Regions from separate parts of the Kitasatospora sp. NPDC018058 genome, predicted to be linked through region 3. Evidence: riboswitches for the same ligand, from Rfam matches in the RefSeq annotation. Region 3 holds a riboswitch; each other region holds the start of a gene.

Region 1 (9,821 bases), on a different contig from region 3:
GGGGATGTGGCGGCCTTCGCGGCGGTGGAGAAGCTGCGCGGGCAGGGTGTGGCGGGGCTGCTGGTGTGCGCCGGGGCGGTGGGGGACGCGCCGGTGCGCGAGCTCGCCGACCGGGCGGATGTGGTGGTCGACGGCCCCGAGGGTGTGGTGGAGCTGTTGGGTGCCCTGGAGGAGGCGGTCAGAGCGCGTTGAGCTGGTCCAGGAACCACTGCTGCGGGGGGAGCGCGGTGGCCGCCGCGGCCAGTCGCTTGGTGCGGCCGGCGCGTTCCTCCCGGCTCATGGTGAGGCCGGTGAGCAGCGCCTCGGCGGTGGCGATGATGTCGTACGGGTTGACGGTGAGGGCGTCCTCGGCGAGTTCGGCGTGGGCGCCGGCCTCGCGGGAGAGGACGAGGGCGCAGCCGTTGTCGGAGACGACCGGGACTTCCTTGGCGACCAGGTTCATGCCGTCGCGGATCGGGTTGACCAGCGCGACGTCGGCCAGCCGGTAGGCGGCGAGGGAGCGCGGGAAGTCGTCGTTGACGTGCAGGATCAGGGGCTGCCAGGTGGGGGTGGCGAACTCGGCGTTGACGGCCTCGGCCAGTTCCCGCACGGCGGCCGTGTAGTCGCGGTACTCGGCCAGATCGGTGCGGGAGGGGTAGGCGAAGGCGATGTGCACCACCCGGTCGTGCCACTCGGGGTGGGTGCGGAGCAGATGCCGGTAGGCCTGGAGGCCGCGGACGATGTTCTTGCTGAGTTCGGTGCGGTCGACCCGGACGATGGTGCGGCGGTCGCCGACGGCGGTGCGGAGGGCGGCGAGGCGTTCGTCCACGTCGGGGCGGTGGGCGCGTTCGCGGAGGAAGTCGGCGTCGGCGCCCAGGGCGTGGACGCCGAGGTGGGTGGTGCGGCCGATGGGGGTCCCCCCGGCCGAAGGCTGGGTGACGGTGACGGTCATCGCGTCGTGGTCGACGGTGGCGCCGAGGAGGTCCTCGCAGCAGGCGGCGAAGGCGCGGGCCCAGCGTTCGGTGAGGAAGCCGGCCCGGTCGGCGCCGAGGACGCCGGTGAGGACGGCGCGGGCGACGTCGTCGGGGAGCAGCCGGTAGTACTCGGGCGGGGCCCAGGGGGTGTGGGAGAAGTGGCCGATCCGCAGGTCGGGGCGGGCCCGGCGGAGCAGGGCCGGGACCAGGGAGAGGTGGTAGTCCTGGACGAGGACCGCGGCGTTCGGGGCGGCTTCGGCGGCGAGGGCCTCGGCGAAGGCGGTGTTGTAGGCCTGGTAGGCGGCCCATTCGGTGTGGAAGTCCGCGTCGAAGGAGGGCGCGGTGGGGGTCGCGTAGAGCAGGTGGTGGACGAACCAGAGGGTGGAGTTGGCGACGCCGTTGTAGGCGCGGGCGAAGGTCTCGGGGTCGATGTCCAGCATCCGTACGGCTTGGCCGCCGACGTCGTGGCCGGCCAGGTCGAGGCGGCCGTCGGGGGCTTCCCGCGCGGCTCGGCGGTCGGCGTCGCCGAGGGCGGCGCAGACCCAGACGGCGTTGGGGTCGGCGATGGCGGAGAGGCCGGAGACCAGGCCTCCGCCACCGCGGCGCAGGGTCAGCGTGCCGTCGTCGGCGGTGCTGAACGACACCGGTCCCCGGTTGGAGGCCACCAGGACGGGGGCGGTGCCGGTCGCGCTCGAACGTTCGGTCGTGAGATCGCCCATGGTTGGCATGTTGCCGGGGGGTCGGGTTGGCAAACGTCGTGGCTCGTCTTCGCACTCGCGTCGTCCGCCCGGAGGGCGGGCCCCGCAGGCGGGAGTGGGACGGGCCCCCTAGTGACGGGTCGCGTACTCGGGGAGGGTGTGCATCGGCGGGCGTTCCAGGGCCGTCACGGGGTGGGTGTGGGCGGTGAAGGCGCGGGTCTGCGGGTCGCGGGTGAACTGGGTGAGGTGAGGGTGGACCAGGTCGGCGGAGGCCTTGAGGCGGTGGGTGCGGTCGAGGCGTTCCAGGGCGGTGCGGTAGATGGTGGCGGCCATCCGGCCGAGGGCCTGGCCGTCCTGGTGGCGGTGGTGCCGGACGCCGACGTCGACCTGGGCCAGGCCGTCCAGGCCGACCAGGTCCAACGCGTCGACCAGGAGGCCGAGTTCGACGCCGTAGCCGGTGGGGAAGGGCAGTCGTTCGAGCAGTGAGCGGCGGGCCGCGTACTCGCCGCCGAGGGGCTGGACGAAGCCGGCGAGTTCCGGCCAGTGGAGGTTGAGCAGGGGGCGGGCGACGAGTTCGGTGACCCGGCCGCCGCCGGCCGGGACGATCGCACCGCTCTCGGTCTCCAGGGGCCGGTCGTACATGGCCTTGACCAGGTGGATGTCCCCGTCGGTCAGCAGCGGGCCGATGATGCCGGAGACGAAGGCGGGGTCGAACTCGCGAAGGTCGGCGTCGATGAAGCAGACGATGTCGCCGTGGGTGACCAGCAGCGAGCGCCAGAGCACCTCACCCTTGCCGGGGACGGCGGGCAGCCGGGGCAGGATGGCGTCGCGGTGCTCCACCCGGGCGCCGGCCTCGGCGGCGATGGCGGCGGTGGCGTCGGTGGAGCCGGAGTCGAGGACGACCAGTTCGTCGACCAGAGGGATGCGGTCCATCAGTTCGCGGCGGATGGTGCGGACGATGTCGCCGACGGTGGCCTCCTCGTCGAGTGCGGGGAGGACGACGCTGACGGTCTGCCGGGTGCGCCGTTTGGCCTCCAGCAGGGTGTGAACCGGCCGGTCGGCCGCGCTCCACGAGCGGCGGCGCAGCCAGGACGCCGCCTGTGGGAGGAGTGCGGGGGTCGGTTCGGCGGGCACGGCGGGTCTCCTCGGCGTGGTCGGGTGGAACGGGCCATCTCGCGTGGCGGACGGCCCCTTTCAGGGGTGACGCCTTCGGATACAGTCTTCGTACAGCGGTCGGACCTTCGCGCGCCGGGGTCGCCGCTGAACCACAACTTCACAAGCTCATCCAGAGGGACTGAGGGAACGGCCCGTTGACGTCCCGGCAACCTTCTCGCTCGGCTGTCGTACAGGCCCCGGCGGGACAGGTGCCAATTCCGGCCTGTGGCGCGACCGCGCCCCGGGGAAGATGAGGAGAGAGGCCTCCGCCACCATGGCTATCGACACTGCCGCACCCTCCCCCAGCCTTCGGCCGGGGGGACCCCCGCCCGTTGACCTCGGCCCCGCCGCCGCGTTGTCCTGTCGGGAGTGCGGCACCCGGTTCCCGCTCGGTCCCAGCTTCGCCTGCCTGGAGTGCTTCGGGCCGCTGGAGATCGCGTACGAGTTCGGGAGCGAGCGCGCGGAGGAGCTGCGCAAGCGGATCGAGGCCGGTCCGGCGTCCATCTGGCGCTACGCGCCGCTGCTGCCGGTGCCGGCCGATGTGGCGTCCAAGCCGAACCTGAACCCGGGGTGGACCCCGCTGGTGAAGGCGGACAACCTGGGCCGGGAGCTCGGGTTCACCGCTCCGCTGCACGTGAAGGACGACTCCGGCAACCCGACGCACTCGTTCAAGGACCGGGTGGTGGCCTGCGCGATCGAGGCGGCGCGGGCGTTCGGGTACACCACGCTGTCCTGCTCCTCGACCGGCAACCTGGCCGGCGCGGTGGGGGCGGCGGCGGCCCGGGCCGGGTTCCGGTCCTGTGTCTTCATCCCGCACGACCTGGAGCAGGGCAAGGTCGTGATGGCCGGGGTGTACGGCGGCGAGCTGGTCGGCATCGAGGGCAACTACGACGACGTGAACCGCTTCTGCTCGGAGCTGATCGGGGACCCGGCCGGCGAGGGCTGGGGCTTCGTGAACGTCAACCTGCGTCCGTACTACGGCGAGGGCTCCAAGACGCTGGCGTACGAGATCTGCGAGCAGCTGGGCTGGCGGCTGCCGGAGCAGATCGTCATCCCGATCGCCTCGGGTTCGCAGCTGACGAAGATCGACAAGGGGCTGCAGGAGCTGATCAGGCTCGGCCTGGTGGAGGACCGGCCGTACCGGATCTTCGGGGCCCAGGCCGAGGGCTGCTCGCCGGTGTCGGCCGCGTTCAAGGCGGGCCGGGACGTGATCAAGCCGGTCAAGCCGGACACCATCGCCAAGTCGCTGGCGATCGGCAACCCGGCGGACGGCCCGTACGTGCTGGACATCGCCCGTCGGACCGGCGGGGCGGTCGAGGACGTCACGGACGCGGAGGTCGTGGCGGCGATCCGGCTGCTGGCCCGGACCGAGGGGATCTTCGCCGAGACCGCGGGCGGGGTGACCGTCGGCGTGCTGAAGAAGCTGGTCGAGACCGGTCGGCTGGACCCGGCCAAGGAGACCGTCGCGATCAACACCGGCGACGGCCTGAAGACGCTGGACGCCGTCTCCGACGCCGGGATGACCGCCGTCATCCGCCCGACCCTGGAGTCGTTCCGCTCCGCCGGCCTCGCGTCCGCCTGAACCACCCCTACCCCCCGCTAGGAGAGCCATGAGCGCCAACGTCCGCATCCCCACCATCCTGCGCACCTACACCGGCGGCGCCGCCGAGGTGTCCGCCGAGGGGGCCACCCTGGCCGAGGTCATCGCCGACCTGGAGAAGAACCACGCGGGTATCTCCGCCCGCATTCTGGACGACACCGGCAAGCTGCGCCGTTTCGTCAACGTGTACGTGAACGACGACGACGTGCGTTTCGCCGAGGGCCTGGCGACCGAGATCAAGGGCGGCGCCAGCGTCTCGATCATCCCGGCGGTGGCCGGCGGCTGCTGAGCCGTCGCGAACCCGCTTCCCGGCCGCCCGTACGTACGGAATTCGACTCTCCGTATGCGCGGGCGGTCGTCGGCATTTCGGCGGGAATATTTCCGGGTCAAGTCGGAGTAGAGTGTGGCTCTGCTGGGAACGGGGGCTTCCCTCTCGGCTCGCGCGGCGCTTCGCCGGAGCTCGTCCGGACACTGGGGCCGGGTTGAGTTCAGGGCCGTGAAACATGTCAGGCGGATGTCAGAATTCCTGCAGGGATTTGGGTAATTCGTCCGCTATGTCCGGCGCGAAATGCCGAGTTTCTCCCAGCTTGCTCGGCCTTGTCTCTTGACGGGTCTATGGAATTCCCGTCGGCTGACCCTGTTGCAGAGGGCGTCGATCCGGATACATTCAGCGGCGGTCGACGTAATCACCCGCTCACCGGGAGCCGTTCGGTGTTCCGGGCGGAGGATTGCGGCGTGCACGGCTGCGCCCAGGGGGGGTTCCCCGGGCCGGCCTCCAACCAGACCCGGGCCCGCGACCTGCGGGCACGTGAAGGGCCAGCACAGCACTAGGGGAGTTCGGAATGGCTCAGGGCACCGTCAAGTGGTTCAACGCGGAGAAGGGCTACGGCTTCATCGCGGTCGACGGTGGTGCGGACGTCTTCGTCCACTACAGCGCTATCCAGATGGACGGCTACCGCACCCTCGAGGAGGGCCAGCGGGTCGAGTTCGAGATCTCCCAGGGACAGAAGGGCCCGCAGGCGGACATGGTTCGCGCGGCGGTCTGACCCCTTCCGGCTCCAGGAGCTCGGCACGGCCCACGGCTAGTGGACCTCGTGCTTCTCGGCGGGCCCGTACGACACGCGTCGTGCGGGCCCGTTCGCGTTCCCGTCCGCCTTCCCGGCGGGCTCGACGGCGGCTCGCGGGTTGCCGATTGGGCTTGCACTCGACCACCCGGAGTGCTAATCATTGGCGTTAGCACTCACAGCGTGAGAGTGACAGCGGACCGGGTCGGTGAGGCCCCCGGGAGCGGTAGGGGAATGGACCCCCGCACACCAGGGCCGTCCGTCGCGGGCACCCCTTGGTCCGAGCAGTCGACCGTGTCCCGGAGGACCACTTCAGATGGCCAAGATCATCGCCTTTGATGAGGAAGCTCGCCGCGGCCTTGAGCGTGGCATGAACCAGCTCGCCGACGCAGTGAAGGTCACGCTCGGCCCCAAGGGTCGCAACGTCGTGCTGGAGAAGAAGTGGGGCGCCCCCACGATCACCAACGACGGTGTCTCCATCGCCAAGGAGATCGAGCTCGAGGACCCGTACGAGAAGATCGGTGCGGAGCTCGTCAAGGAGGTCGCCAAGAAGACGGACGACGTCGCGGGTGACGGCACCACCACCGCCACCGTGCTGGCCCAGGCCCTGGTTCGCGAGGGTCTGCGCAACGTCGCCGCCGGCGCCAACCCGATGGCCCTGAAGCGCGGTATCGAGAAGGCCGTCGCCGCCGTCTCGGACCAGCTGCTGGCCCAGGCCAAGGACGTGGAGACCAAGGAGCAGATCGCCTCCACCGCCTCCATCTCCGCCGCTGACACCCAGATCGGCGAGCTGATCGCCGAGGCCATGGACAAGGTCGGCAAGGAAGGCGTCATCACCGTCGAGGAGAGCAACACCTTCGGCCTGGAGCTCGAGCTCACCGAGGGCATGCGCTTCGACAAGGGCTACATCTCCGCCTACTTCGCCACCGACCTGGAGCGCATGGAGGCGACCTTCGAGGACCCGTACATCCTCATCGCCAACTCCAAGATCGGCTCGGTCAAGGACCTGCTCCCGCTGCTGGAGAAGGTCATGCAGAGCGGCAAGCCGCTCGTCATCATCGCCGAGGACGTCGAGGGCGAGGCCCTGTCGACCCTGGTCGTGAACAAGATCCGCGGCACCTTCAAGTCCGTCGCCGTCAAGGCCCCGGGCTTCGGCGACCGCCGCAAGGCCATGCTCGGCGACATCGCCATCCTCACCGGCGGCACCGTGATCTCCGAGGAGGTCGGCCTCAAGCTGGAGAACGCCGGCATCGACCTGCTGGGCACCGCCCGCAAGGTGGTCATCACCAAGGACGAGACCACCATCGTCGACGGTGGCGGCGACAGCGAGCAGGTCGCCGGTCGCGTGAACCAGATCCGCGCCGAGATCGAGAACAGCGACTCGGACTACGACCGCGAGAAGCTCCAGGAGCGCCTCGCCAAGCTGGCCGGCGGCGTGGCCGTCATCAAGGCCGGCGCGGCCACCGAGGTGGAGCTCAAGGAGCGCAAGCACCGCATCGAGGACGCCGTCCGCAACGCCAAGGCCGCCGTCGAGGAGGGCATCGTCGCCGGTGGTGGCGTCGCCCTGCTGCAGGCCGGTGTCGCCTTCGACAAGCTGGAGCTGGACGGCGACGAGGCCACCGGTGCCAACATCGTCAAGGTCGCGCTGGAGGCCCCGATCAAGCAGATCGCGACCAACGCCGGCCTGGAGGGTGGCGTCGTGGTGGAGAAGGTGCGCAACCTCCCCGCCGGTCACGGCCTGAACGCCGCCACCAACGAGTACGTCGACCTGGTCGCCGCGGGCATCATCGACCCGGCCAAGGTCACCCGCTCCGCGCTGCAGAACGCCGCCTCCATCGCGGCGCTGTTCCTCACCACCGAGGTCGTCATCGCCGACAAGCCGGAGAAGGCCGCCGCGGCCGCCGGCGGCGGCATGCCGGGCGGTGACATGGACTTCTGATCCTGATCGCCTCGATCGGATCGGTTGATTCCCCGTCCGCGTGGGCGGCTCCCTTCGGGGGGCCGCCCACGCGGCGTTTCGGCGTTCGGGGTGGGTTGGGGAGAGGATGGACGGATGGCTTCCGATGACATCGAGACCGCCCTGCACAACGCGCGGGCACTGATCCTGGCCGACCTCACCGCGCGGGACGTGGCGGACGCCGCCGTCGTCTCGCTGGTGGAGCATGCCGTCACGCACCGCCGCTGGTGGCTGGAGCAGTGGCCGGACGGCACCGAGTACGTGCTCGGGCTGGTCGCCCAGGACGTCCAGGACGCGCTGTTGGAGGCGTACGGGCGGTGGCCGCTGTGCACCGCCTGCGCGGCTGGCGGCGACCCGCACGCGCTCAGCGTGGAGCCGGAGTTGGGGCCGGAGCCGCACTGGGTGTGCGGCAAGCAGGGTGCGGCGGTGGCGCCGGTGGGGGAGCTGGTCTAGCTCGGTCTAGCTCTCCAGCTTTTGGAGTTCGGCCGTCAGGTTGGCGCGGGCGGGCGCGGTGAAGCGCCCGCGTCCGGCGGGGGTGCGGTAGAGCGCCGGGAGCGCGAGGAGTTGGCGCAGGACGGCGGCCCGGCCCGCGCGGAAGTCCGGGTCCGGGACGAAGCCGTACTCCTCGCGGACGGCGGCCGCGTACGCCGCGTACGCCTCGGGGGAGCCGCCGAGGACGGCGAGGTCCGCGTCGCAGAGCACCTCGCCGTCGCGGTCGCCCGGGGCGGGGTCGTGGGTGACGGTGAGCAGGACGAGGCGTTCGACCTCGGCGACCCGCGCGGCGGGCAGGCCGGCGGCGGTCAGCGCGCGGACGGCCAGGGCGGCGCTGCGCTCCTCGTTCTCGGAGCGGTCGGGCCGGTAGACGGCGTCGTGGAACCAGGCGGCGAGCCGGACGGCGTCCGGGTCGGCGGCGTGCCCGGCGAGTTCGTCGACGTACCGGAGCACCGCGTCCAGGTGCTCGGGGGTGTGGTAGCGGCGCTGCGGCTCGGACCAGCGGCGCAGCAGCTCCCGGCCGTACGGTTCGGGGTCGTCGGTGGCGTCGCAGCGGTGGAGCAGGGCGGTCCAGGCGGTCAGCAGGTCCTCGGTCGCGGTGAGCATGCGGCTCATTGTGTCGGCTGGTTCCGGTGGACGGGATGTGCCGGTCGACGATATATGTAGACGTATGACAGAACGCTCCATGCAGGAGCCGACGCTGCTTCTGCTCACCGCGTTGGCCGACGCCCCGAGGCACGGCTACGCGCTCATCCAGGAGATCTCCGCGATCTCCGACGGCCGGGTCAAAATGCGGACCGGCACGCTCTACGGCGCGCTCGACCGGCTGCTGGGCCAGGGCCTGATCGAGGTCGCCGCCGAGGAGGTGGTGGACGGCCGTGCCCGGCGCACCTACGCGCTGACCGACGCCGGTCGGGGTGCGCTGGCCACTGAGGCCGAGCGGCTGAAGGCCGTGGCCACCGAGGCGGAGCGCCGGCTCTCCGTCGCCGTTGTCAGTCCGAGGGTCAGGGGGGCCTTCGCATGAGCATGAGTGATTCGACCCTCGTCGTTCGGACGGCGCTGGCGCTCTATCCGGGCCGTTACCGCCGGGAGCGCGGCGACGAGCTGGCCGTCGTCTTCGCCGACACCACCGCCGAGGCGGGCCCGGTGGCCAGGGTCCGGGAGCTGTTCGACCTGGGCGCGTACGGGTTGCGGATGCGGACCGGGCTGACCTCGACCTCCACGGGCGGGCGGCTGGCGGCGCTGGCCGCGCCGCTGGTGGTCGGGGCCGCCGGAGGGTTGGCGGCGGGTCAGGCGCTGCTGAGGTACCTGGAGTCCGAGGTGCCGCACATGAGATGGGGGCTGCTGCACTTCCTGTCCTTTTGGGGGCTGCTGGGGGCGGCGGTGCTCTCCGCCGTCGCGGCGCTGCTCGGGCGGTGGACGGTGGCGAAGCTGCTGTCCGGGGTGTCGGCGCTGGCCGCGGTGGCGGACCTCGCGTGGGAGGCGAGCCGTCCGGGGCTCCTTCAGCCGCTGTGGACCTTCCTCGAAGTCTTCCAGTGGGACGGGCCGTTCGTGCTCTGGGCCCTGGTGCTGCTGGCCGCGCCGAAGGACGTCCTGCCGGCGCCGGCCTGGCGGGAGCGGGGCCTGGTGCTGGCGGCGGCGGTGCTGACCCCGGTCGTGGCGTTCGCGGACAACGTCTACACCAGCTGGTACCACCTGGACCGGCAGTGGCGGGCGCTGATGATCGTGGTGCCGCTGCTGATGGTGTTGACGGCGGTGCGCGGCTGGTACCTGGTGGCCGTTCCCGGGCTCGCGGCGCTGCCGTGGACGTTCAGCGTCAACCTCCACGCGCTGTGGCAGCAGGAGGGCGGGGCCTGGAGGCTGCTGCCGATGATCGTGCTGACGGTCGCGGTGTCCGTGGCG
Region 2 (9,821 bases), on a different contig from region 3:
GCTTGGGACGGCGGTGGGAGGCCAAGGGACCGGCTCCTTCTTCCAACGGACTCACCTGTTCGGGTGAGATTCCGGAAAATAGGTTTGACGCCAGACCCTAGTGAAGATCTACCCGTTTTGCCACTCCCCCGAAGGCGTGAAGTCCGGTTCCCACGCTGACTTCACGGGATCCGCACAGCCTCGCAGAACGGGCGATGACCAGGGGTCGATCCGCCCGGACCGAGGTCAGGGCCGGGCCAGCCGGTTCAGCAGCAGCACCGAGGCCACCGGGCGCGCGCCCGCCTTGCGCACGCCCTCCGCCACCTCCCGGTCGGTGGACACCACCACCACCGGACGGCCCTGCGGCTCGGCACGCACCAGACGACGGATCAGCTCGTCCGCAGTCTCACCGGTCCGGCTGAACCGTACCCGAACCCCGCGCGGCGGCGCCATGATGACCGGAACGTCCAGGTCCTGCCCGTCGAACACACAGGTGACCTCCGCCTGGGTGCGCTGGGCCAGCATCGCCAACCCGCCCAGCAGCCGGATCCGCTGCTGCTCCAACGGCAGCGTCGGATAGCCGGTCTTGGTCACGTTGTAGCCGTCCACCACCAGGTGCACCTGCGGGATCGCCAGCAGCTGGTCCAGCAGTGCCGGGTCGTCCTCCGCCAGGCCGCGCCGGGCCACGTCGTGCGGTGAGGCCGCCCCCGGCACCACCGCCTCGACCAGGTCCGCCGGGCGGATCTGGGAGACCGGCAGCGCCAACTCCCGCTGCAGCCCCTGCGCCGACTGCAGCACGGTGTCCAGCAGCAGCCGCAGCCGCATGTCCTCGACGCTGCGCCCCTCGCGCGCCGAACGGCGGCCCTGCTCGGCGACGTTCTCCAGCTCGGACACCCGGTGCCGCAGCCGGCGTGCCTCGCTCTCGGCCGCGCCGCGCTCGCTCGCCGCGTGCGCCCTCGCGGCCTCCAGCTCCCGGGCCACCCGCCGGGTCTCGGCCTGTGCCCGCCGGGTGTCGCTCTCCAGCGAGCGCACCTTCTTGCGCAGCGACTCGGCCTCCCGCCGGACGCCCTCGAACTCCGCGCGCTGCCGGTCCAGGTCGGCCCGCGCGGCCGCCCGCACCTCGGCCAGCTCGGCCTGCAGCTTCTCCACCAGCCGGCCGGCCTCCGCGGCCGCGTCCTCGGCGCCGACCCGCTCGGCCTCCTCGCCGGCCTCGGTGACCAGTCGGCTCCAGCCGGCCGAGCGCACCAGGTAGGCGGCGGCTGCGACGTCCATCGGATCGGCGGCGCCGGGAACGGTGCCCGACTCCAGCGCCTTCACCAGATCCGGCTGGCCCAGCCGCAGCCGCTCCGCTATGCGCACCCGGAAGGCCGGCTCGGACTCCAGCGCCGCCGCCAGCGCCGTGGCCGCGTACTTGGCCCGGCGCGCGGGGGTGAACTTGACGTACTGACGCAGGCTCTGCGGCAGCTCCGTCGACGGCAGCCCGCCCAGCGCGTCCGAGGCCAGCCCGACCACGCGCCGACGCACCCCCTCGGGCAGCGGCCGGTCGAGCTTCTCGACCACACGCTCCGAAACGGCGTCCGGGGCTCCGGACTCACCGGACTCACCGGACTCGGCGGTCTCCGGGTCAACGCCCTCCGGGAGGGGGGCCTCGGACGGGGCCGCCTCGGCACCCGGCTCCGGTGTCGGCGCAGCGGGCTGAAGCCCCTGCGCTTCGGCGGGCTCCTTCGCTGCGTCCACCACGTCCTCGGCTCCGATCCTGGTCCAGCGGGTGCGGCCGCGGCCGCCCCTGTCGTCACGCTCCGTGCGTCTTGTCTGTATTGTCCCGTGCGGCGGACGGGCGCGTCGCGCACCGCCCACCGCACCGACGGGGGTCAGCCCTGCTCGGCGTGGGCCTCCGCGCCCTCGGCGCCCGGACGGGCCACCAGCTCGACCTGGTCCACCGCGTTGCACCAGCGGCAGCGCACCGACTCGATCGTCTCGCTGTGCACCTCGGTCTCCTCGACCTTGGACTCGCCGGCCAGGTCGAAGTGCAGGAACTCGGTCACCCGCGCGGTGCGGGTCACGTCGAAGCGGGTGAGGTTGCCGCACAGCGTGCAGCGCCAGCGCGTCTCGGCGGTCAGAGCGGGGACGGTCATCGGGGATCCTCTCGGCTGGTCCCTGGGTGGGCTAGGCGCTCCCCCCGGAGCCCCGGCGTCGGCGGCGGGAGGCGGGAATGCCCGCCCCAAGCCTATTGCCTGGGGCAACCACCACGACCACCGGTTACCGGAACCCGAGGGCTAGTCCACCTGCCGTAAACCGCCGTGTCACCTGCGGCGTCCGGAGGGATGCTTGGCCGCATGGCACTCGCGGCCCCCGACCACACCGACGCGCGGGACGGCCGCCCGACGGTGCCCGCCCCGGCGGTCACCTACGCCCTGATCGCGGTCAACACCCTGGTCTTCCTGCTCGGCCCGGCAGCCGGGCTCAACCCGCTGTACAGCAGGGGTCAGGCCCGCCTCTGTGCCGAACAGCGGTACGAGCAGCGCTGGGGGGCCGTCCCGGCCGAACTGCTGGCCGGACACCCGCTGACCGCCGAACAGCTGGCCGAGGCCCCCGACCCGGTCCCCGGCTGCCCGGCCGCCCCCACCCCCGGCAAGCACCCGGCGGTGTCCGCCCTCACCGGGCTCTTCCTGCACGCCGGCTGGCTGCACCTGCTGGGCAACCTGCTCTTCCTCTATGTCTTCGGCCCCACCGTCGAGCGTCGACTCGGCCGGGCCAGGTTCCTCCTCTTCTATCTGGCGGCCGGCAGCCTGGCCTCGTACGGCTTCGCGCTCGCCGAGGCGCACTCGGCGGGCTCCACCCGGGTCCTGATCGGCGCCTCGGGCGCGATCTCCGGCGTGCTCGGCGCCTATCTGCGCTTCCACCCCCGCGCCCGGGTGACCACCCTGGTCCCGCTGCTCCTCTTCCTCCCGCTGCGCTTCCCGGCCTGGCTGGTGCTCGGCCTCTGGTTCGCCCTGCAGTGGTGGTCGGTGCACTCGGCCGGGCCCGGGGTGGCCTACCTGGTCCACGTGATCGGCTTCTCGGCCGGCTTCCTCTACGCCTGCACCGTCGTCGGCCGCCCCCCGAGACGCCCCGGCTGAGGCCCGATACCCTGGCCGCACCCCACAAAGGAGCCCGAACAGTGATCACCGCCATCGTCCTGATCAAGACCAGTGTCGACCGCATCCCGGAGATCGCCGAGGCCATCGCTGCCATCGAGGGCGTCAGCGAGGTGTACTCGGTGACCGGCGGCTACGACCTGGTGGCGATGGTCCGGGTCCGCCGCCACGACGACCTGGCCGAGGTCATCCCGGGCCGGCTCAACAAGGTCCCGGGCGTGGCCCACACCGAGACCCAGATCGCCTTCCGCACCTACTCCCAGCACGACCTGGAAGCGGCTTTCGCCCTCGGCCTGGACGAGTAGGACTCACCCCTCGCGACGGCCCCTGTCGATCTGCACAGTGGCGACGCAACGGCCACCCTCGTTGCGGTAGTTCCAGGCCGCGCCGTCCGTGACCAGCTCGCGGACGGCGGTCAGGAAGCGCTCGATGTGCTCGTCCGGCGTCCCGGCGCCGAAGCTCACCCGGATCGCGTTCAGGCTGCGCTCGCCCGGCAGCGAGGGCTCGGGCGCCCCGCACTCGGAGACCGGACCGGGCGCGGCCCCGGACTCCTCCCCGAGCAGGGTGCGCACCAGCGGGTGGGCGCAGAACAGTCCGTCGCGAACCCCGATGCCGTACTCGGCGGACAGCGCGGCCGAGAAGTGCGAGCTGTTCCAGCCCTGGACGACGAAGGAGAGCACGCCCACCCGGGCGGCGCTCTGAATGTCACCGGTCGCGCCGAACAGGCTGAGCACCCTGACCTGCGGGATCTCCGCCAGCCCCGCCGTCAGCCGCTCGACCAGCTGCCGCTCCCGGGCCTCCAGCGCGTCGAAGCCGGCCTCGGTCAGCGCCCGACAGGCCGAGGCGATCGCGTAGGCGCCGATGACGTTCGGCGAGCCGGCCTCGTGCCGGGCCGGGCCGGTGTGCCACTGGACGGCCACCGAGCCGTCCACCTCCCGCGCCACCGTCCGGGTCGCCCCGCCGCCGGCCAGGTACGGGTCGGCCGCGTCCAGCCAGTCCGTCCGCCCGGCCAGCACCCCGGCGCCGAACGGCGCGTACAGCTTGTGACCGGAGAAGGCGATCCAGTCGACGTCCAGCTCGCGCACCGAGACCCGGTGGTGCGGGGCCAGCTGGGCGGCGTCCAGCACCACCCGGGCGCCGTGCCGGTGCGCGGTCGCGGTCAGTTCGGCGACCGGCCACAGCTCGCCGGTCACATTGGAGGCCCCGGTGACGCACAGCAGCTTCGGCCCCTCGGGCGCCCCCGCGAGTGCGGCGTCCAGCGCGGCCACCGCCTCGGCCCGCGAGCGCGGCGCCCGCAGGTAGTCGACCTCCAGCCCGGCGTGCGCCCAGGGCAGCAGCGAGGCGTGGTGCTCGGTCTCGAAGGCGAACACCCGGGTGCCGGCCGGAACGGCGGAGGCCAGCAGGTTGAGCGAGTCGGTGGTGGCGCGGGTGAAGACCACCTGGTCGCCCTCGCGCAGGTCGAGGAACTCGGCGACGGTGCGGCGGCTCTGCTCGAACAGGTCGGTGGACAGCTGGGAGAGGTACCCGGCACCCCGGTGCACGCTGCCGTAGTAGGGCGCGTAGGCGGCGACGTCGTCCCACACCCGTTGGAGCGCCGGCGAGCTGGCCGCGTAGTCGAGCGCCGCGTAGCCGACCTTCTCCCCGCTGGCCAGCGGGACCTGGACGTCGTGGCCGAGGACGGCGAGCGGGGCGCATGGGAGGGGCCGCGCGATGGGGGTCCCCCCGGACGGAGTCCGGGGGAGCCCCGGAAGAAGGGTGGCGGCGGGCGACGGGTGGGAGACGGACATGAGGATGCACTCCTTCGGAGGTGGGGACCCCGGGAGTGCTAGTCGTCGGGCGTCCGCGCTTGTCGCACGGACGGCTTGCCGGGCGACCCGGTCCTCACCCAGGGCACCCCGCCACGGACGGAGGGTTGCCGGACAGCAAGCTGGGGCTTGACGCTGTCACTCATGACCTGGCCAGGACTCTAGGTCGGGTCCGTCGAGTGGTCAAACAGGAATCCACCATCCGGACGGTGTCCTCGCCCGCTCGCCTCCGGGGCGCTCGGACCCGGCGCCCCCTTCGGCTCGGGCGTGTGCGAAGGGCCCGCACCGCGAACCGGCGCGGGCCCTCAACCGCCGCCTCAGCTACGGCTGGTGACGTCCGCCCAGCGCCGCAGCAGATCCTGCGCCGCGCCCGAGTCGATCGCCTCCGCCGCCCGCGCCATGCCCGCCGCGAGCTGCTCGGTCAGCGGCGTGTCGCCCAGGTCGAGCGCCACCAGCGCCGCCGCGGTGTTCAGCAGCACGGCGTCCCGCACCGGCCCGCGCTCCCCGGCCAGCAGCCGGCGCGCGACCTCGGCGTTGTACGCGGCGTCCGCCCCGCGCAGCGCCTCGATGCCGACCAGCTCGATGCCGACGTCCCGCGGGTCGAAGGTGGTCTCGGTGACCACCCCGTCGCGCACCAGCCACACCCGCGAGGTGGTGGTGATGGTCAGCTCGTCCAGCCCGTCGTCGCCACGGAACACCAGCGCGGTCGCCCCGCGCCGGGCGAGCACCCCGGCGATCAGGCCGGCGAGCCGGGTGTCGAAGCAGCCGATCGCGTGCGAGGTGACCTTGGCCGGGTTGGTCAGCGGGCCGAGGATGTTGAAGGCGGTGGGCACCCCGAGGTCGCGCCGCGCGGTGGCGGCGTGCCGCATCGAGGGGTGGAACTTCGCCGCGAAGCAGAAGGTGAGCCCGACCTCCTCGGCCACTTCGGCCACCCGGCGGGCCGACAGGTTGAGCGCCACCCCGAGCTTCTCCAGCACGTCCGAGGAGCCGCTGGCGGAGGAGGCCGACCGGTTGCCGTGCTTGACCACCTTGGCCCCGGCGGCCGCCGCGACGATCGCCGACATGGTGGAGATGTTGACGGTCTTCGCCCGGTCGCCACCGGTGCCGACGATGTCCACCGCCGGGCCGGGGATGTCCAGCGGCTCGGCGTGCTCGTACATCGCGTCGACCAGCCCGGAGATCTCGTCGACCGACTCGCCCTTGGCCCGCAGCGCCACCATGAACCCGGCCACCTGAACGGGGGACGCCTCGCCGCTCATGATCCGGTCCATCGCCCACGCGGTGGACGAGCGGTCGAGGTCCTCCCCCTTCAACAGCGCCGCCAGGAGGTCCGGCCAGGTGCGGACCACCTGCGCGGGGTCGGTACCACCGTTCGCAGGGTTCACGTTCACCATGGCTGACTCCAGCTGTTGTCGGTTCCCCTACACCGGGGACGTCCGTACGGATGGAGCCAGCCTATCCAGCGGCGGGGTTCCTACGGCGGTGTCTTCTCTAGTGCTGAGACGACACCGCTCAACGCGTGGCCGGGGTCCGCTTGGCCAGTCGGGCCCGCAGCAGGGTGGCCACCGCCCCGGCCAGCGCGACCGGGTCCACCGGGCGGGAGATCGCGGCATCGGCCCGGCTCCAGGCGGCGAGCCAGGAGTCCTGCGGCCGGCCGATCAGCACCAGCACCGGCGGGCAGCCGTAGATCTCGTCCTTGAGCTGGCGCCCGAGGCCGAGCCCGCCGGCCGGCACCGCCTCGCCGTCCAGGACGCAGAGGTCGACGCCGCCCTTCTCCAGCGCCTTGAGCACCGCGGGGGTGGTCGCGCACTCCAGGTAGGACAGCTCCGGAAGATCCTCGGCGGGCCGACGGCCGAGCGCCGTCAGCAGCTGCTCGCGGGTGTTGCGGTCGTCGCTGTAGACGAGGACGGTGAGCGTCTCGTCGGTCGTGTACGCCATGGGCCCTGCTCCCTCAAGTGTGATCCGGACCACGTTCACCTGATCCGGATGCTACTCCCGTTTCCCCCGGTCCCGGGCCCCCATCGCGCACGTTCCCCCTCAAGTCGCCGCGCCCACGGCTCACCCGCCCGGAGGACAACCCGTCACCCGGACCCGCCCGGACCACCCGGACGGCCGACCGGGCACCCCGTCCCCTACAACCGGACGCTGCGCCGACCGTGCAACGACGCGCCGGGCAACGGGGTCGCGGGCCCCTCCGAGGAACCGTCAGAAAAGGGACACGCCGCTGCTCAGTCCCCGTCCGGACACCCCGTCGGCCGCCAAGCGGGCATACCGCACGCACCGGACACTCCGAGGGACACCCCCCGGCGTGAAGACGGAATAAGGGACCGACATAATGTCCGTCGTGGCGACAGCAACAGCAGTAGAAACCGGGCACGCGCACGGGTCGGTCAACCGACCGAACATGGTCAGCGTCGGAACGATCGTCTGGCTCAGTTCCGAGTTGATGTTCTTCGCGGCCCTCTTCGCGATGTACTTCACGCTCCGCTCCGTCAAGGGAGCCGAGTTCTGGACCGAGAAGGCGCACGCCCTGAACGTGGGCTTCTCCTCGGTCAACACGACCATCCTGGTGCTCTCCTCGCTGACCTGCCAGCTCGGTGTGTTCGCCGCCGAGCGCGGGGACGTGAAGAAGCTCCGCATGTGGTTCATCATCACGTTCATGATGGGCGCGATCTTCATCGGCGGCCAGGTCTACGAGTACACCGAGCTGGTCAAGAAGGACGGCCTCTCGCTGTCCTCCGACCCGTACGGCACGGTGTTCTACCTGACCACCGGCTTCCACGGGCTGCACGTGACGGGTGGTCTGATCGCCTTCCTGCTGGTCCTGGGACGGACGTACGCAGCCAAGCGCTTCACGCACGAGCAGGCCACCGCCGCGATCGTCGTGTCGTACTACTGGCACTTCGTCGACGTCGTGTGGATCGGCCTGTTCGCGACCATCTACCTGATCAAGTAACCAGCTGATCAGGTCGCTGGCCACCGGCTGCGGCCCCCGCCCTCATCGGCGACGGGCCGCTTCTGCCGGTGCCGACGCTCCCACCGACCGACCGCGCGCGCAGCCTTGGAACAGGCAGCCTCGTGCCGGCCAGACCGGCCGCCGGGTGCACCCACCAGTCGACCAGATCCTGACACCGGGGTTATTCCGTGAAAAAGCTCTCCGCACGACGGCGCCACCCATTGGCGGCGCTGGTCGTCCTACTTCTCGCCCTGGCGGCAACCGGGGGGCTGTACGCCGCGTTCGCGCCCGCCGACAAGGCGCAGGCCGACGTCGCCGCGCAGTCGCTCGCGATCGATGAGGGCAAGAAGCTCTTCGCCGTGGGCTGCTCCTCCTGCCACGGCCTGAACGGCCAGGGCGGCAGCGACGGTCCGAGCCTGGTCGGCGTGGGCTCCGCCGCTGTCGACTTCCAGGTCGGCACCGGCCGCATGCCGGCCCAGCAGCCCGGCGCGCAGGTCCCGCGCAAGAAGGACATCTACTCGCAGGCCGAGATCGACCAGCTCGCCGCCTTCGTCGCCTCCCTCGGCCCCGGCCCGGTCACGCCGGACCCGAAGCAGTACACCTCGACCGACCCCGAGGACATCTCCAAGGGTGGCGAGCTGTTCCGCACCAACTGCGCCCAGTGCCACAACTTCGCCGGCCAGGGCGGTGCCCTGACCAAGGGCAAGTACGCCCCGTCGCTGGAGGGCGTGGACGCCAAGCACATCTACGAGGCCATGCAGACCGGCCCGCAGAACATGCCGTCGTTCCCGGACACCACCATGCCCGAGGAGCAGAAGAAGCAGATCGTGGCCTTCGTCCGCCACACCACTAGCGAAGAGCCCAACCCCGGTGGTCTCACGCTGGGCAGCCTCGGTCCGGTGACCGAGGGTCTGTTCGGCTGGATCTTCGGGCTCGGCACGCTCATCGCGGTCGCGATCTGGGTCGCCGCCCACACCACCAAGGCCAAGAAGTCATGAGCCACGACATGTCAGAAGAGAAGCTCCCGGAGTCGCACGGCTCCGCCGGCGAGGTCGCCGACCACGGCAACCCCTTCGCCGACCCGGGCCTGCCGGCCCACGAGCCCCGTCGCACCGACATCGACGAGCGGGCCGCCAAGCGCGCCGAGCGCCAGGTCTCGCTGATGTTCGTGGTCTCGATGATCGCCACCGTCGGCTTCATCGCCTCGTACGTGGCCATCGACCCGGACAAGATCGTCTACATCTTCCCGCTCGGGAAGGTCAGCGCGCTGAACTTCGCGCTCGGTATGACCCTGGGCGTCGCCCTGTTCATGATCGGCGCGGGCGCGGTCCACTGGGCCCGCACCCTGATGTCGGACGTCGAGATGCCGTCCGAGCGCCACCCGATCGAGGCCTCCGACGAGGTTCGCGCGGACGTCATCGAGCAGTTCAAGACCGGTGCCGCCGAGTCCGGTTTCGGTCGCCGCAAGATGCTCCGCAACACCCTCATCGGCTCGATGGCGCTGGTCCCGCTCTCCGGTGTGGTCCTGCTCCGCGACCTCGGCCCGCTGCCCGAGAAGAAGCTGCAGGAGACGGGCTGGAAGGAGGCGACCCCGGCCAAGCCGCTGGCACTCATCAACATGAACACCAACCAGCCGATGAGGCCCGAGGACATCGCCGTCGGCTCGCTGACCTTCGCCATGCCGGAGGGTCTGACCACCCACAGCGAGGACTTCCAGCAGCAGATCGCCAAGGACGCCCTGATGCTGGTGCGCATCGCGCCGGAGGACATCAAGGACGACAAGTCCAAGGAGCTGGGCTTCGAGGGCATCCTCGCCTACTCCAAGATCTGCACCCACGTCGGCTGCCCGATCAGCCTCTACGAGCAGCAGACCCACCACGCGCTCTGCCCCTGCCACCAGTCGACCTTCGACCTGGCGGACGGCGCGCGCGTCATCTTCGGCCC
Region 3 (9,821 bases):
GGGCGCGTACGTCGTCCACTTCGGATACGTTGTACGCACGTAGTGGTACGGTGGGCGGACATCCAGCCGGAAGGAACCCGTCACCATGCCCGCCCCGCAGGCCCCCACGGGGGACGACGACCGGACCAAGCCCCAGACCTCGCTCTGGGAGCGCCTCGCCCGTCCGGCCCCCGCCCCGCGCACCACGCTCAACCCGCACCGGATCGCCGAGGCCGCGGTCGAGATCGCCGACGCCGAAGGCCTGGACGCCGTCACCATGCGCCGCCTGGCCACCGCCCTCGGCGTCGCCCCGATGGCCGCCTACCGGTACGTGTCGGGCAAGGACGAACTCATCGAGCTGATGGTCGACTTCGTCTACGGCCGGCTCCCCCTGGACGCCCCCACCACCGGCTGGCGCGACACCATGCGCACCCTGGCCGTCCACCTGCGCGCCATGAACCTGTCCCACCCGTGGACCGCCCGGGCCGCCGCCTCCGCCCTCAGCCCCAACCAACTGGCCGTCCCGGAGCGCGCGTTCGCCGCCCTCGCCGAGCACGGCCTGGACCCCGACACCACGATGGCGGTGTTCCGCACCGTCACCGGCTACGTCGGCGGCTCGGTCTCCGCCGAGATCGCCCTGCTGGAGCTGCAACGCGAGCACGGCTGGGCCGACGGCGACCAGACCCGCGCCGGCCTGGCCTCGCGCATGTCCTGGCTGATCAACACCGGCCGCTACCCCGCCTACCAGCGCTACCTCCGCGAGGCCACCCGCAAGGACGACCAGGACTGGCAGTTCGAAACCGGACTCGACTGCGTCCTCGACGGCATCGCCGCCCGCCTCGGCATCTGACACCGCCGGCCCGAAGCCCGGCGGCCGACCGGGAGCGTTCCCGAACGGCGGTCCGCCTTGACGGCGAAACGTCCCTTCCTGTCCTGCTCCGCAGGCGACGGGCTTCACCCTCGGGCCGAAGCCCGAGGCGCCCACCCGCTTTCCCGGTGGCACGGCTGGGAGCAGTCGGCCACCGCCCTGCGCACAGTCGAGCGCGCCCTGTGGCAGGGCGAGCGGTAGGCCCAGGCCCCCTGCACCGAACAGCAGTCGGCCCGGCCGCGGGAGGGCGCTCCGGCCGCTTCACCCCCGGCTACAGCCGCCCTCCGGGGCTGTCGGCGGACAGCCGCTGGGCCAGGTACACCGGCACCACGGAGAGCAGCACCAGGACCGCGGCCACCACGTTGACCACCGGCGCCTGGTTGGGCCGGGACAGGTTGGCGTAGATCCAGATCGGCAGCGTCCGGACGCCGGGGCCGGCGGTGAAGGTGGTCACCACGATCTCGTCGAAGGAGAGCGCGAACGCCAGCAGCCCGCCCGCCAGCAGCGCCGACCGCACCGCCGGGAAGGTGACGTACCGGAAGGTCTGGAAGGTGTGCGCGCCGAGGTCGGCCGAGGCCTCCTCGGCGGAGGGCGACAACCGGCGCAGCCGGGCGATGACGTTGTTGAAGACCACGACGATGCAGAAGGTGGCGTGCCCGATGATGACGGTGAGCATGCCGAACCCGATGCCCGCCGGGCCGAGCACACTGCGGAACGCGGCGTTGAGCGCGATGCCGGTGACGATGCCGGGCAGCGCGATCGGCAGGATCACCAGGAACGACACCGTCTGCCGGCCGAAGAACCGGTACCGCTGGACCGCGAACGCGGTCATGGTTCCCAGGACCAGGGCCACCAGGGTGGCCCCCGCGCCCGCCCGCAGTGAGGTGACCAGCGCGCTGCGGGCGCCCTCGGACTGCCAGGCCCGTACCCACCACTCGGCGGTCAGTCCGGTCGGCGGCCAGGCGAAGGAGCGGTCCCGGTTGACCGAGTTGAGGAGGATCAGCAGCAGGTAGACGACGGCGAGGCCGGCGGCCATGGCCGCGCGCAGCGCGATCCGGGCACGGCGGGAGAGGATCACTGGTGTTCGACTCCTAGAGCGAGTCCAGGGCGCCGGTCCGGCGCACGGCGAGCAGGTAGCCGACGATCATGGCCACGGGTACGCAGGACAGCGCGGCGGCCAGTGGCAGGTTGAGCGTCACGTTGTCGGCGATCGCGGTGCCCAGCACCTGCGTCCCCAGGGCGACGGTGGCCGAGGCCGAGCGGCTGGGCCTGGCGGTGCTGGAGGTCCCGTACGAGACGCCGTTCATCGCGGTGAACCGCCTGGTCGCCGAACGGGTCACGGCCGAGGACCACAGCGCGCAGCGGCGGCTGGTGGATCAGCACGATCTGCTGGTCCAGGCCCTGCTGACCGGCGAGGGCCTGACCGCGCTGCTGGGGGTGCTGCGGCGGGCCTGCGGGTCCGAGGTCGCCGTCCTCGACCGCCGCGGCTCGGTCCTCGCCGCCGCCCCGGAGCGTTCCGGCGCCCTGGTCGAGGAGGTGCGGGCGGCCGGGCTGACGTCCCCGGACGAAGCCGGTCACGTCGGTCCGTTGTGCCTGCCGGTGCAGGTCGACGGGATGGTCGCGGCGTTCCTCTGCCTGCGGTCGGCCGGCCCCGCGGCGGACGTGCTCCCGTACGCGGTTCGGCTGGTGGGCCTGGAGCTGGCCCGTCGGCAGGCCCACCTGGCCGGGCGGCGGGAACTGGTCGGCCAGGTCGTCGAGGACATCGTGCGGGACGTGCTCGCCCCGGCCGCCGCCGAGCGCAGGCTCGCCGCGTTCGGGCTGGACGCCAAGGCCGCCCACCGGGTCGTCCTGGGCTGCCTGGCACCGGACGGCGCAGGGGCGGCGGCGGACCGGCGGCTGGCGCGGCTGCCCTGGCTGACCGCGGGCCGCCCCGAATCCCCCGAGCCGGTGCTCACCGCCGTGGTCAACCGGTACCTGGTGGCGGTGGTCCCGCAGTCCGCGCCCGTGGACAAGCTGGCCCGGCGCTTCGGCACGGCGCTGTCCGGCCTCGACACCCGCGCCGCGGTCGGGATCGGCGGCTGCTACCGAGGCGTCGACGGCCTGCGCTGGAGCGGGTTCGAGGCCCAGGCGGCCCTCACCCGGGGCCCCGGGGTCCACGCCGGCGACCCGCTCAACCTTCCCCGCCTGCTGCTGTCCAGCCCCGACCTGCCGTTGAAACAGCTCGCCGCCGAGGTGCTGCGCCCGCTCACCCGGTTCGACGAGACCAACAACGCCGATCTCGTCACGACCCTGCACGCCTACCTGGCCGCGGACTGCTCGGTCCAGGCGGTCGCCGACCGGCTGTACGTCCACCGCAACACCGTCCGCTACCGGCTGGACCGGATCGAGCGCCTCACCGGCCGATCGCTGCAGTCCATGCAGGACCGCTTCCAGCTCTGGCTCGCCCTCCTCGCCGCCTTCCCCGACCGGACATCGGCGGTTCCCCGGCATGATTGATCGTTTCCGACGATCAGCCGGGAGCCGCCGGGGCGACGGGGCGGTCAGGGGTGTCGCAGGGCTTCGGTGAGGCGGTTGGCCGCCTCGACGACGGCCTGGGAGAAGTGCGCGCCGGGGTGGCGGGTGAGGCGTTCGATCGGGCCGGAGACGGAGACGGCGGCCACGACCCGGTTGGACGGGCCGCGGACGGGTGCGGAGACGGAGACCACACCGGGCTCGCGCTCGCCGGCGGACTGGGCCCAGCCGCGGCGCCGGACGCCGCTGAGGGCGGTGGCGGTGAAGCGGGCGCCCAGGAGGCCGCGGTGGAGGCGCTCGGGTTCCTCCCAGGCGAGCAGGATCTGGGCGGCGGAACCGGCCTTCATGGGAAGGGTGACGCCGACGGGGACGGTGTCGCGAAGGCCGGAGAGCCGCTCGGCGGCGGCCACGCAGATCCGGACCTCGCCCTGGCGGCGGTAGAGCTGCGCGCTCTCGCCGGTGACGTCGCGCAGGTGGATGAGGACCGAGCCGGCGGCCGCCAGCAGCCGGTCCTCCCCGGCCGCCGCCGAGAGCTCCCCGAGCCGGGGGCCGAGGACGAACCGGCCCTGGAGGTCCCTGCCGACCAGGCGGTGGTGTTCCAGTGCGACGGCGAGCCGGTGGGCGGTGGGCCGCGCCAGGCCGGTGGCGGCGACGAGTCCGGCCAGCGTGGCGGGACCTGCCTCCAGGGTGCCGAGGATCGAGGTGACCTTGTCGAGCACGCCGACGCCGCTCGTGTTCTCCATGGATGGGTACTCCAGTCTCAAACCCCGTGAGCGACGGGTGGGTTCCGCTCACGGAGGCTCCCCGCGGGGAGCGGGGGGTGGTCAGCGGGAACGGGCCGGAGAAGTCGGCCGATCGCCTGCGCCGGGCACGAGACGGGTACGCGAAAGGGCCGGGGCGGGAAGCGCCCGGGCGAAGGACAGCACAGAGAGCACCGTGTCTCCTCATCTTTCCCGCGCCACGTTGGCGACAGGCCGGAGTTGGCACTGATCCCGGACGGCGCGGCGCGTACTTCGGACGCCGAGTCGACCGGGGAGTTGCCGGGGCTTCGTAGGGCCGGTCCCTCCACCCCTCTGGATGATTCGCGAGGAACCATACAAGACTCCCCGGCCGACCCGCCAAACCTTCCCCTCCCGTGCGGACGCTCCGCATCATCCGGTCAGGGGGTTGGCCGCCGGTTGGCCTCCGCTAAAGGCGAGCCCCGAAGGCCACCTCCGTCAACCCAGGGTGCGGTCGAGGTTGTAGGCGGCGCTGATCAGCGCGAGGTGGGTGAACGCCTGTGGGAAGTTGCCCTGTTGCTCGCCGGTGTGGCTGATCTCCTCGGCGTACAGGCCGAGGTGGTTGGCGTAGGTGAGCATCTTCTCGAAGGCGAGCCGGGCCTCGTCCAGGCGGCCGGCCCGGGTGAGGGCCTCGACGTACCAGAAGGAGCAGATCGAGAAGGTGCCCTCCTCGCCGATCAGGCCGTCCGGGCTGGCCTGCGGGTCGTACCGGTAGACCAGCGAGTCGGAGACCAGGTCGGCGCTGAGCGCGTCCAGCGTGGAAAGCCACTTGGGGTCGGTGGGTGCGATGAACTTGGCCAGCGGCATCATCAGCACCGCGGCGTCCAGCACCTGGTCGTCCTCGTGCTGGACGAACGCCTTGCGCTCCGCGGACCAGCCCCGGTCCATGATCCGCCGGTAGACGGCATCACGCGCGGCACCCCAGCGCACCAGGTCGGCCGGCAGGCCGCGGCGCCGGGCGATCCGGACGGCCCGTTCGATCGCCACCCAGCACATCAGGCGGGAGTAGAGGAACCTCTTGCGCCCGCCGCGGGTCTCCCACACGCCCTCGTCGGGCTGGTCCCAGTTGGCACAGACCCAGTCGACCACGGCGCACACGGCGTCCCACTGCTCGCTGGAGATCGGCTGACCCCACTTGTCGTACAGGTAGACGGAGTCCAGCAGGGCGCCGTAGATGTCGAGCTGGAGCTGGTCGACGGCCGCGTTGCCGACCCGCACCGGAGCGGACCCCCGGTAGCCCTCCAGGTGCGGAAGCTCGCGCTCGGGCAGTTCGCAGCGGCCGTCGATGCCGTACATGATCTGCAACGGGCCGGAGGGCCGGGTCTCGTCCCGGTCGATCCGGGCGGTCAGGAAGCCCATGAACGCCTCGGCCTCGCCGGTGAAGCCCAGCCGCAGCAACGCGTACACGCAGAACGCGGCGTCCCGAACCCACAAGTAGCGGTAATCCCAGTTGCGTGCGCCACCGATCCGTTCCGGCAGGCTGGTGGTCGGCGCGGCCACCATCGCGCCGGTCGGGGCATAGGTGAGCAGTTTGAGCGTCAGCGCCGAGCGGTGCACCATCTCCCGCCACCGCCCTCGGTACCGGCTCTGCGCCAGCCACCCCCGCCAGAACGCCACCGTGGCCTTGAACTCCACCTCCGCCTCGCGGTGGGCGCAGCCCCTCGGCGGCACGGCGCCGTCGACCCGGTCGAGCGCGAATACCGCCGTCTCGCCCTGGCTGAGCTTGAAGTCGGCGGTCACGTCCCGCTCGTCGCACTCGAACGCCACCGTGGAGGTGAGCGCCAGTGACAGCGCGTCGGACTCGAAGATCGCCAGACAGTCCCCCCGCCGCCGCACCACATGCGGCTGCGCCCCGTAACCGAACCGCGGTGCGACCCGCACCCGGAACGGCATCGAGCCCCGCACACACACCACCCGCCGGATCAACCGATGCCGCCCGGTCTCACCCGCCACATGACCACCGACGATCGGCATGAAGTCCTGGATCTCACCGACGCCGTCCTCGGTGAGAAAGCGGGTGATCAGCACATTGGTGTCGGGGAAGTAGAACTGCCTGGTCCGGCACGGCACGGCCGCCGCCAACTCGAACGCCCCGCCCCGATCCGCGTCCAGAATCGCCCCGAACACACTCGGCGCGTCGAACGACGGACAGCAGTACCAGTCGATCGTCCCATCCGTGCCCACCAGCGCCACGGTCCGCAGGTCGCCGATCAGCCCGTGCTCGGCCACCGACAGATAGCGCTCCACCTCGCCCGGCGCCCGGGGCCCCAATCCTTCACCCATCGCGGCACACCTCTCCTCACCCAGTCTGCCGCGCGCCCGGACCACGCGGCCACCGGGCCCGTCCGGTGGCACTCCTCCCAGCAGGACGGCCGGACCGGTACGGCCGGGTTCGGTGACCGCGGTGTGACCCCGGATGACCTGACAGTGACCCCGCCTGCCGCCACGAGGACACCCTCGACGAGCTCGGCCACCCGGTAAACCCCGACAACGGGCCCGCCCCGGAGATCAGGACCCTGCTCGGCAACCGCGCCTGGGCGGCACGGCCGTCCGCTCCTGAGCCGCGAACGGCGCCGGGCAACGACCTCACCGACCGGGGCCGGTGCCGTCCGGTCGCGACGGCCACCGGACGGCACCGGCCTCGCGGCGTCGACGGATCAGGACAGGTAGTCCTCCAGCCCGCCGTCGCGCCGGATGTCCAGGGTGACGCAGTGGAAGCCGCCTCCGAGCACCCGGGAGTGCCGCAGCCGGTGCGGCAGGACAGTGATCCCGGAGTGCTCCAGCAGCTTGATCAGGCTCTCCTGACCCGACTCGACGATCGCCGTGTCCGGGGAGACCATCAGCAGGTTCATGCTGATCCAGCTCTCGCTGAGCGCGTGCTCGGGCGTGTCGCCGGAGGGCTCAGCCGGCGGGCACCACAGGATGTCCCAGCCCCGCAGCGGCTCCGGGACGGTCTCCGGGCTGATCCGCTCCGGGTTGAGCAGCACCAGCCCCGGCCGCAGCAGCGCGATGGTGCTGTCGATGTGGGTGTAGCCGTAGATGTCGCGCAGCGGGTGCAGTCGCAGGCCGCCGTCGCCGAGCAGGCCGAGCGTGGACTCCAGCCACTGCAGGCCGAGTTCGTTCCCGCTGCGGGAGACCTGGTAGAACACGTCCCGGCCGAGCCGCAGCACGTTCGCGGCGTCGAAGACCGGCTCGGCCTCGCCCAGCAGCGGGAGGCCGTCCGCGTCGAACTCGAAGAGCTCGTCCCTCAGTTGCGGCCTGGGAGCGGCCAGCCAGCGCGCGCCGCGGCGCAGGTAGTCCTGGAAGAGTCCACGCAGCCCGAAGACCTCGAAGTAGCGCTGCCGCATCGGGCTCGCCACCTCGATCACCGTCTCGCCGACCACCAGGGTCAGGTCCCGCGGGCAGTAGGAGTGGAAGCCGCCGTCGGCCTTCCACAGGGGGGATGAGAACTCGGCCGCGTGGTCGATCACTTCGGGCTGGTGGACGGTGACGCCGAGGCCCCGCAGGGTGGCCACCAGCGCGTCCAGGTCCTCCTCGGTCTCCTCCACGACCTGCTGGGAGTAGGGGCCGACCTCGATGGAGGCGAGGTCGGCGGCGCTGGTCTTCGGGAAGCAGGACAGCCAGGAGGACGGCTCGGTCTGCTCGGGCAGCCGGGCGCCGACGGCGGTGCCGACCACGACCTCCCGAAGTGTGGTGAATTCGTCCCAGCTGTGGACCGGACGGGCCGAATTGGACATGACTCCCCCTTGACACGGGTTTAGGGAAACGCGGATACGGCGGCGAACGCGACGGCTTTGACATGCACGGCAGGACGGCCGGGCGGGGTGAGCGCCGAACGGCCGCCGGCCGCCGACGGAGCGAGGTCCGCCGAACAACGCGGAACCGGCGATGGAAATCGGTACGGATTAATCGCCGGACCGCCTCCGGGCCGATCACGGCGTACGGGAAATCACCGACCGGGCAGCCGAATTCGCCTTTCGACGGGCCGGGATCGACCGTCAAGCTACCCGCCCGGCCGACGGCGGCGCAAGGACCGTGATCGGCACCGAATACGCCGCCGCGACGAACCGACGGTTGATCCTCCCTTTGTTCAACTCCGCCATTCCGGCGCTGATCAATACCCGGGTGACGGCCCGAACGAGGCGCTCGCGGGAACGACCGGCAGCCACACCGCGCGCGGCCCGGCGCTCACCACCGCCAGGCCCGACGGATCCGGCTCCCGCCCGCCAGTGCCAGCAGCGCCCCACTCGCCATGGCGACTCCGGCCACCGCCAGGTTCTGGCGCTGCGCCCGGCGCCGGTCGGCGGCGGCCGCCCGCGCCGAGGCCACCAGGAAGGCCCGCTCGACGCCGGCCGGAGCCAGCTCGCCGGCCGCCACCCGCCGCCTGAGCTGGTCCAACCGGACGCCCCGGTACAGCAGTTCAGGATCCCGGTCGGCGGCCGCCCAATCCCGCGCGGCCGCGGTGAGCCTGCGCCGCTCCCCCAACCCCTCCCGGCCCTCCGCCAACCATCCGCGCAGCCTGGGCCAGGCCTGCGAGAGCGCGTGGTGGGACAGCTCGACGGTGTCCCGGTCCACCACCACGAGCCGCGCCCGGACCAGCCGTTCCATCACCTCCGGTACGCCGGGGTCCTCGAACTCGGTCCGCCTCACCGGCCTGCGGGTGCCCTCGTCGCCGCCCGACACCAGCTCACCGCCGGGCGTCAGCGCGTCGCCCAGTGCCGTCCCGCCACCGGCGGGGTCCTCACCGGCACCGAGCAACTCCCCGCCGAGCCGCAGGAACACCGCCTGCGCCCGGGTCCGGTCGGATGCCTCCAGCCCGTTGTACAGCGCCTCCGCCGTCCGGGCCAGCGCACCCTCGAAACCTCCCGTGGCCTGGAACCCCGCCAGGGTGAGCGCGTTACCGCTGCGCCGCCGCCAGGTCTCCAGCAGCGCCGCGGACAACAGCGGGAGCGCGCCCGGCTGTTGCGCGGCGGTCGAGATGAGGACGGCCAGCAGGGCGCCCTCGACGGTGCAGCCGGCCCGCAACGCCGGTTCGGTGATCGCCCGCCGCAGCTCGTCCGGTGCCGGACGCCCCACCGACAGCACCCCGTGGCGACCGGCGTCGGCCAGCCCCGGGTGCTCGGCGAACAGCGGCCCGCTCTGGTCCGAGCGGACCACCAGCACCACCCGGCACCGGGCCGGCGCCGCCACCGGCAGCTCGGCCAGGGCCTCGCCCGAACCGCCCGAGGCCGTCGCCACCAAGGCGTCCAGGAAACGCGCCCGCTCGGCGGCGTCCCGGCAGCGGGTGCGCAGTTGCTCCCCCTGGTCCACCACCAGCACCGGGTCGCCGGCCGTCGCTCCGGACGCTCCGCGCGTCGCCTCCCCGACTCGCTGCCCGAGCCGGGCGAGCGCGAGCGCGTACGCCTCCATCGGCCGTTCGCCCGGCGTCAGCAGTGCCACCGGGACACCGCCCCCACCGGCCGGGGCCCGCCGCGTTCCGCCCCTGGCACCGCTCCTCCCGGCAGCCGCGCCGGCGGCGGGAGCCCCGCCCAGCCGGTCCAGCAGACCGGCTCTGACCAGCGAGGACTTCCCCGCCCCGGACGGCCCGGTGAGGATCACCAGCCGCCGTTCGGCCAGCAGGGCGACCAGCCGGTCCAGCATCGCCTCGCGGCCGAAGAACCGCTCGGCGTCGGCCGCCTCGAACG

Evidence for each region. Region 3 has a riboswitch for S-adenosylmethionine ahead of ACH4E7_RS22800 (IclR family transcriptional regulator). Riboswitches for the same ligand answer to the same signal wherever they lie in the genome.
Region 1: another riboswitch for S-adenosylmethionine. It lies ahead of thrC (threonine synthase); the one in region 3 lies ahead of ACH4E7_RS22800 (IclR family transcriptional regulator).
Region 2: another riboswitch for S-adenosylmethionine. It lies ahead of ACH4E7_RS07960 (aminotransferase class V-fold PLP-dependent enzyme); the one in region 3 lies ahead of ACH4E7_RS22800 (IclR family transcriptional regulator).

Annotation. Positions count from the first base shown of each region.
Region 1 is NZ_JBIRFA010000015.1:147,846-157,666, reverse strand. It holds gene otsB (trehalose-phosphatase) at 1-192, shown strand, start outside; gene ACH4E7_RS22405 (trehalose-6-phosphate synthase) at 179-1,672, opposite strand; gene ACH4E7_RS22400 (glucosyl-3-phosphoglycerate synthase) at 1,781-2,785, opposite strand; SAM riboswitch class I at 2,930-3,063, shown strand; gene thrC (threonine synthase) at 3,081-4,388, shown strand; gene ACH4E7_RS22390 (MoaD/ThiS family protein) at 4,417-4,695, shown strand; gene ACH4E7_RS22385 (cold-shock protein) at 5,249-5,452, shown strand; gene groL (chaperonin GroEL) at 5,787-7,409, shown strand; gene ACH4E7_RS22375 (hypothetical protein) at 7,524-7,880, shown strand; gene ACH4E7_RS22370 (hypothetical protein) at 7,887-8,525, opposite strand; gene ACH4E7_RS22365 (PadR family transcriptional regulator) at 8,590-8,943, shown strand; gene ACH4E7_RS22360 (hypothetical protein) at 8,940-9,821, shown strand, end outside.
Region 2 is NZ_JBIRFA010000004.1:253,250-263,070, reverse strand. It holds gene ACH4E7_RS07985 (NlpC/P60 family protein) at 1-25, opposite strand, end outside; gene ACH4E7_RS07980 (NYN domain-containing protein) at 226-1,539, opposite strand; gene ACH4E7_RS07975 (hypothetical protein) at 1,851-2,114, opposite strand; gene ACH4E7_RS07970 (rhomboid family intramembrane serine protease) at 2,316-3,098, shown strand; gene ACH4E7_RS07965 (Lrp/AsnC ligand binding domain-containing protein) at 3,140-3,421, shown strand; gene ACH4E7_RS07960 (aminotransferase class V-fold PLP-dependent enzyme) at 3,425-4,903, opposite strand; SAM riboswitch class IV at 4,954-5,071, opposite strand; gene trpD (anthranilate phosphoribosyltransferase) at 5,239-6,315, opposite strand; gene ACH4E7_RS07950 (hypothetical protein) at 6,434-6,859, opposite strand; gene ACH4E7_RS07945 (heme-copper oxidase subunit III) at 7,257-7,877, shown strand; gene ACH4E7_RS07940 (c-type cytochrome) at 8,066-8,875, shown strand; gene ACH4E7_RS07935 (Rieske 2Fe-2S domain-containing protein) at 8,884-9,821, shown strand, end outside.
Region 3 is NZ_JBIRFA010000016.1:3,934-13,754, reverse strand. It holds gene ACH4E7_RS22820 (TetR/AcrR family transcriptional regulator) at 86-829, shown strand; gene ACH4E7_RS22815 (ABC transporter permease) at 1,119-1,925, opposite strand; partial or broken gene ACH4E7_RS22810 (ABC transporter permease) at 1,939-2,052, opposite strand; gene ACH4E7_RS22805 (helix-turn-helix domain-containing protein) at 2,063-3,343, shown strand; gene ACH4E7_RS22800 (IclR family transcriptional regulator) at 3,388-4,101, opposite strand; SAM riboswitch class I at 4,300-4,442, opposite strand; gene ACH4E7_RS22795 (glycoside hydrolase family 15 protein) at 4,576-6,420, opposite strand; gene ACH4E7_RS22790 (inosamine-phosphate amidinotransferase 1) at 6,795-7,874, opposite strand; gene ACH4E7_RS22785 (hypothetical protein) at 8,326-9,821, opposite strand, start outside.